Regions from separate parts of the Streptomyces sp. NBC_00287 genome, predicted to be linked through region 1. Evidence: predicted binding sites of a transcription regulator. Region 1 holds the regulator's gene; the other holds the start of a gene.
The links. Region 1 encodes HspR, which represses chaperone genes until heat shock. Its sites were predicted from a motif close to TTGAGNNNNNNNNNCTCAA; they were not measured.
Positions count from the first base shown of each region.

Region 2: lon (endopeptidase La) is a predicted target of HspR. The motif match lies at 1,320-1,338, and genes of this name have one in related genera.

Region 1 covers NZ_CP108053.1:5,051,398-5,054,753, reverse strand. Annotated here, with positions in the region: partial or broken gene OHT76_RS44165 (PA14 domain-containing protein) at 1-478, shown strand, start outside; gene OHT76_RS23065 (heat shock protein transcriptional repressor HspR) at 1,108-1,554, opposite strand; gene dnaJ (molecular chaperone DnaJ) at 1,561-2,742, opposite strand; gene grpE (nucleotide exchange factor GrpE) at 2,767-3,356, opposite strand, start outside.
Region 2 covers NZ_CP108053.1:6,336,575-6,339,930, reverse strand. Annotated here, with positions in the region: gene lon (endopeptidase La) at 1-1,297, opposite strand, end outside; gene OHT76_RS29065 (zinc ribbon domain-containing protein YjdM) at 1,458-1,814, shown strand; gene OHT76_RS29060 (GNAT family N-acetyltransferase) at 1,877-2,662, shown strand; gene OHT76_RS29055 (sulfatase family protein) at 2,724-3,356, shown strand, end outside.

The DNA.
Region 1 (3,356 bases):
ATCGACCTGTGGAAGAACGTCTCGACGACCGTCTCCAAGACCGTCAACGTCACGATCCCCCAGGGCAAGCACACCCTGCGCATCGACTACGTCAACTGGACCGGCAGCGCCAAGGTCAAGTTCGGCTATGCGCCCAGGACTTCGGCGAGCGTCGACACGGTCAAGCCCCTGGTCCCGAGCGGGGCTTCGGTGGCGTACGACCAGGCCACCGGCAAGGCCAAGCTGACCTGGGCGAAGAACAAGGAGATGGACCTCGCGGGGTATCGGGTCTACCGGCGTACGAAGGGCGGCTCCTACCCCGCCACCCCGCTGGCCACGGCAACTTCGACCTCGTACACCGACTCCACCCTCCCGGTGACCGGCGCCGCCTACGAGTACTCGGTCCGCGCGTACGACAAGGCGGGCAACGAGTCGTCGGGGACGGCCGCCCTGGGCGTCACCACGGCCGACCGGACGGCTCCCGCCGTGCCCGGTGGGCTGAGCACCGCTTCCGAGCCGGACGGGCTCTGGGTGGGCTGGAGCGCCGTCGAGGGAGCTGCCTCGTACGGCGTGTACCGGGCGGCGAGCGAGGACGGGACGTATACGCGGGTCGGGACGGCCTCCGAGGGCTCGTACGTGGACACCTCGGCCGCGGAGGACGCCACCTACTACTACCGGGTGACCTCGCTCGACGCGGTCGGCAACGAGTCCGCGCGGTCCGCCGCCGTCAGTGACACGCGCAAGGACCTCACCCCGCCGTCCGCGGTGACCGGGGTGACGGTCGTGCCGACCGAGTACGGCTTCCATGTGACCTGGGACGCCAACCCGACCCCGGACCTCGCGAGTTATGTGGTGCGCCGGGGCGAGCTGTGGGGGGACGAGGAGGAGCGGATGTGCTCCCTCTACCCGGGCTACCACGTGAGCGCCGAGACCACCTCGTACGAGTACCAGACCGTCCCGGACGGCGAGGAGTCCTGCTTCATCGTCGACGCCGTCGACGACGACGGGAACTCCTCCTTCCAGTGGACCGGTGAGGCGCAGATCGTCATCGCGACCGAGCTGGACCTGACCACGCCGTAACGCGAAGAGGGCCCGGAGAATTCTCCGGGCCCCTTCTCACCAAAATGCTCAGTCCTTGGCCTTCTTCGGCCGCCACACCACCAGCGCGCTGGTCTGCTGTACCTCCTGGTACGGCACCAGGTCGCGGCGGTACGAGGCGTGTACTGCCGCCTCCCGCTGCTGCATCGTGGCTGCGGCGCCCTCGAGCGCCGACTGGAGTTCCGCGACCCGGTTCTGCAGGGCGGCGACCTGGTTCTCCAGCTCGATGATGCGCTTGATGCCGGCCAGGTTGATGCCCTCGTCCTGCGACAACTGCTGGACGGTACGCAGCAGTTCGATGTCGCGGGCCGAGTAGCGGCGGCCCCGGCCTGCCGTGCGGTCCGGAGACACCAGGCCCAGTCGGTCGTACTGGCGCAGCGTCTGCGGGTGCAGGCCGGAGAGCTGGGCCGCCACCGAGATGACGTAGACCGGGGTCTCCTCGGTCAGTTCATACGGATTGCGTCGACGGCCGTCCATCTGGCATCAAGCTCCCTTCGCGGCCTGGAACAGCTCCGCCCGCGGATCCTCACCCGCGGTCGCCTCGCGATACGCCTCGAGCGCGTCACGAGCCTTCCCCGTCACGTCCTTCGGGACACTCACCTCTACGGTGACCAGCAGGTCCCCGCGGGTGCCGTCCTTGCGGACCGCGCCCTTGCCCCGGGCGCGCATGGTGCGGCCGTTGGGGGTGCCGGGCGGCAGCTTGAGGGTGACCGAAGGGCCGCCCAGGGTGGGCACCCGGACCTCGCCTCCGAGGGCCGCCTCCGCGAAGGTCACGGGGACGGTCACGGTGAGGTTGTCGTCCTTGCGGCCGAACACCGGGTGCTTGTCCACATGCACGGTGACGTACAGGTCGCCCGCCGGGCCGCCCCGCTCGCCCGGTGCGCCCTTGCCGCGCAGCCGGATCCGCTGGTTGTCGGAGACGCCCGCCGGGATGCGCACCTGCATGGTCCGCGACGACTTCGCGCGGCCGCTGCCCTTGCAGATCTCGCAGGGGTGCTCCGCGATCAGACCGCGGCCCTTGCAGTCCGGGCAGGGGTCCGTGAGGGAGAAACCTCCGCCGGAGCCCCGTGCCACCTGGCCGGTGCCGACACAGGTCGGGCAGACCCGTGGGTTGCCGTTCTTGTCGCCGGTGCCCGAGCAGGCCTTGCACGGAGACTGCGAGGACATCCGCAGCGGCACGGTCGCGCCCTCGATCGCCTCGGTGAAGGTGAGCGTGACCTCGGTGTCGATGTCCTGGCCGCGCCTGGGCTGCACCCGGGTGGTGCCCGAGCTGCCCCGGTTGAACAGTCCCCCGAAGACGTCACCGATCCCGCCGCCGAAGCCGCCGGCGCCCTGACCGCCGCCCTGGGCGCCGCCTCCGAAGAGGTCGCCCAGGTCGAAGTTGAAGGAGCCGCCGCCCGCGCCCGGCCCCGGGCGGAAGCCGCCGTTGCCGAAGAGGGTGCGGGCCTCGTCGTACTCCTTGCGCTTCTTGGGGTCGCCGAGGATGTCGTTGGCCTCGGAGATCTCCTTGAAGCGCTCCTCGGCCTTGGCGTTGCCCTTGTTGGCGTCCGGGTGGTACTCGCGGGCGAGTTTCCGGTACGCCTTCTTGATCTCGGCCTCGGTGGCGTCCTTGGGGACGCCGAGGACCTTGTAGTAGTCCTTCTCGATGAAGTCCTTGGTGCTCATCCTCGACGTCCCTCCTTCCTGTGATCAGCCCTCTTCAGGGCCGTTGTCCTTCTCCTCGCCGGCCTCGGACGCCTCGTCGGCCTTCACCGTCTGCGCGCCGGGCTGCGGTTCGGCGACGGCAACCCGCGCGGGGCGGATGGTGCGCTCGCCGATGCGATACCCCGGCTGGAGGATCGCGACGCAGGTCGTCTCGGTGACGTCCGGCGCGTACGAGTGCATCAGGGCCTCGTGGATCGTCGGGTCGAAGGGCTCGCCCTCCTTGCCGAACTGCTGCAGACCCATCTTCGCCGCGACGGTCTCCAGCGACTCCGCGACGGACTTGAATCCGCCGACGAGTTCGCCGTGTTCCCGGGCGCGCCCGATGTCGTCGAGCACGGGCAGGAGCTCGGTCAGGAGGTTCGCGATGGCGATCTCCCGCACCGTGATCCGGTCCCGCTCCACACGGCGGCGGTAGTTCTGGAACTCGGCCTGGAGCCGCTGGAGGTCCGCGGTGCGCTCCTCGAGCGCCTTGCGCACCTGGTCCAGCTGGGCCGTCAGACCAGCGATCTGTGCTGCGTCCCCGGCCGGGGCCGCCCCCTCCTGGGGGGCGGCCGTCGACTCGGCGTCTTCAGGGG
Region 2 (3,356 bases), 1.3 Mb from region 1:
CGTCGAGCAGGACAACCGGGTTCATGGACCCGGCCTCCTTGATGGCCCGCACGATCCGGCCGGGCAGCGCGCCGACGTATGTACGGCGGTGACCGCGGATCTCCGCCTCGTCGCGGACGCCGCCGAGGGCGACGCGGACGAACTTCCGCCCCATCGCGTGGGCGACCGACTCACCGAGGGAGGTCTTGCCGACCCCGGGCGGCCCGACGAGAGCCAGTACGGCACCGCCGCGCCGCCCTCCGACGACGCCCAGTCCCCGTTCGCTACGGCGCTTGCGGACCGCCAGGTACTCGGTGATCCGCTCCTTCACGTCCTCAAGACCGGCGTGCTCGGCGTCCAGGACGGACTTGGCGCCCTGGATGTCGTAGGCGTCCTCGGTGCGCTCGTTCCACGGCAGTTCGAGGACCGTGTCCAGCCAGGTCCGGATCCAGGAGCCCTCGGGCGACTGGTCGCTGGACCGCTCCAGCTTGTCGACCTCCTTGAGGGCGGCCTCACGGACCTTCTCCGGCAGGTCGGCGGCCTCGACGCGGGCGCGGTAGTCGTCGGACTCCTCGCCCTCCGCCTCGCCGTTCAGCTCGCGCAGTTCCTTGCGTACGGCCTCCAGCTGGCGGCGGAGCAGGAACTCGCGCTGCTGCTTGTCGACGCCCTCCTGGACGTCCTTGGCGATGGTCTCGGCGACGTCCTGCTCGGCGAGGTGGTCGCGCAGTTGCTGGGTGGCGAGCCTGAGGCGGGCGACCGGGTCGGCGGTCTCCAGCAGTTCGACCTTCTGTTCGGTGGTGAGGAAGGGCGAGTACCCGGAGTTGTCGGCGAGCGCGGAGACGTCGTCGATGGCCTGGACCCGGTCCACGACCTGCCAGGCGCCGCGCTTGCGCAGCCAGGCGGTGGCGAGCGCCTTGTACTCCTTCACCAGATCCGCGACCTGCCCCGGCAGTGGGTCGGGCGCGCTGTCGTCGATCCGGATGCCCTCGACCCAGAGGGCAGCGCCCGGCCCGGTCGTCCCGGCACCGATCTTCACGCGGTCACGGCCGCGGATCAGGGCGCCCGGATCACCGTCGGCGAGCCGGCCGACCTGCTCGACCGTGCCGAGCACACCGGTGCTCGCGTATGTACCGTCGATGCGTGGCACCAGCAGTACCCGTGGCTTTCCCGGCTGGGACCGGGCGGCGGCCTGGGCGGCCTCCACGGCGGCGCGCACATCGGCGTCGTTCAAGTCCAGCGGGACCACCATTCCGGGCAGCACGACCTCGTCGTCGAGCGGCAGCACGGGCAGGGTGAGCGAAGTGGACGTCGAAGCCATGATCTCCCCTTCGGCAGTCAAGTTGAGTTATGCCGACTCAATGCACGGGAGAGCTTGAATGTTCCCCGACCTCCGTTCGCTGTCAGCGATCACCCGTGATACGCCCTGTGACCTCGGGCTTTGCAAAGCGGCGCCACCCCAGGCCGCATAGACTTCCGGTGTGACCGACACCCTGCCCCCGTGCCCCGAGTGCGCCGGCGCGTACACCTACGAGATGGGCGCGCTCCTGATCTGCCCCGAGTGCGGCCATGAGTGGTCGCCCGCCTCCGCCGAGGCCGCGGGCTCCGCCGCCGAGAGCGGGGTGGTCCGTGACGCGGTCGGCAATGTCCTCGCCGACGGTGACACCGTCACCGTGATCAAGACCCTGAAGGTCAAGGGCAGCCCCAGCGGTATCAAGGCGGGCACCAAGGTCCGCAACATCCGTCTCATCGACGCCGTGGACGGCCATGACATCGACTGCAAGGTCGAGGGGTTCGGCGCGATGCAGCTGAAGTCGAGCGTGGTCAAGAAGGCCTGAGCGGGCCCGACGGCGCCGAAAACCGCTTGCCCGCGCGCGGGCCCCTCCCCCACGGTCTGTCCGTGACAGACACAGAGACCCTTCTCTCGGCCTACGACGACCAGATGCGCGGCGCGCCCCCGACCCCGCCCGCAGGGGTGACGTACGAACAGGACGGCCCGTTGCTGCGGATCGTCGGCGGGTTCCGGGGCTTCGTCAGCGGCCCGCGCTCCCTCGGTGTGCGGGGTGCCGACCTCGATCGGCTCATCGCCCGGCAGCGCGACTTCTTCGCGGCGCGCGGGGAGGCGGTGGAGTGGAAGACCCGGGCGCACGACGACCCGAGCGACCTCACCGAGCGGCTGCGCGCGGCGGGCTTCGCGCCGGAGGAGCAGGAGACGGTCCTGATCGGACGCGCCGCCGACATGGCCGTACGAGAGCCCGTCCTGCCTGACGGAGTGACACTGCGTCGGGTGACGGCGGACGCGGACATGCGCCGTATCGCCGCGATGGAGTCGGCGGTGTGGGGGCAGGACTGGAGCTGGCTCGCCGACGATCTGACCGGCCGGGTCGCCTCCGCCCCGGACGAGATCGCCGTGTACGTCGCCGAGGCGGACGGCGAGGTGGTGTCCGCTGCCTGGCTGGCCTTGCGCGCGGGCACCGGGTTCGCGAGCCTGTGGGGCGGGTCGACGCTGACCGATTGGCGGGGCCGGGGCATCTACCGCGCCCTGGTCGCCACCCGCGCCGCGCTCGCCGTCGCACGCGGGGTCACCTATCTGCACGTGGACGCCTCCGACGACAGCGCGCCCATCCTGCGGCGGCTGGGCTTCACGGCGGTGACGACGACCACACCGTACGTCTGGAGTCCCTGATCCACAGGAACGGGCCGCACACTGCAAGCTCGTTCACAGCCAGGGGGAGTAGGGGAAGCGGATGTCCGAGGGAGAGCGGCGGGGGCCTGCTCGGCGTGCGTTGATCGTGGGCGGAGCGGTGGCTGTGGCGGGGGCCACCGTGCCGCTCGTCTCCGGTGGGGGGAGCGGATCGCGGCCGGCCTCCCCGACCCGTACCGCCACACCTGTGGCCGGCCATCGCCCCCGCTCCGACAACCGCCCCAACATCCTCCTCGTCCTCACCGACGACCAGCCGAAGGAGACGGACTGGGCGCTCCCCCGTACCGTCGACTGGCTCGGTGGCAGCGGCTCCACCTTCGGGCGGGCGCACGCCAACACCCCGTTGTGCGCGCCGTCGCGGGCCTCGGTGATGACGGGTCGGTACGCCCATCACCACGGCCTCCTCGACACCCGCCACCCGTACCACCTGGACCAGCGCACGACCGTCCAGCGCCGGTTGCACGAGGCGGGTTACCGCACGGGCATGTTCGGCAAGTACCTCAACTTCTGGCGCACCGGCGACGACCCGCCCCACTTCGACGAGTGGCTGCTCCAGGAGCCGGTGCGCTACTTCAACGGCCACTACAACGACAACGGCACCGTCCGGATCATCCCCGGCTACAACACGACCGTCATCAAGGACCGCGCCCTGGCCTTCATCGAGGCCTCCCGCACC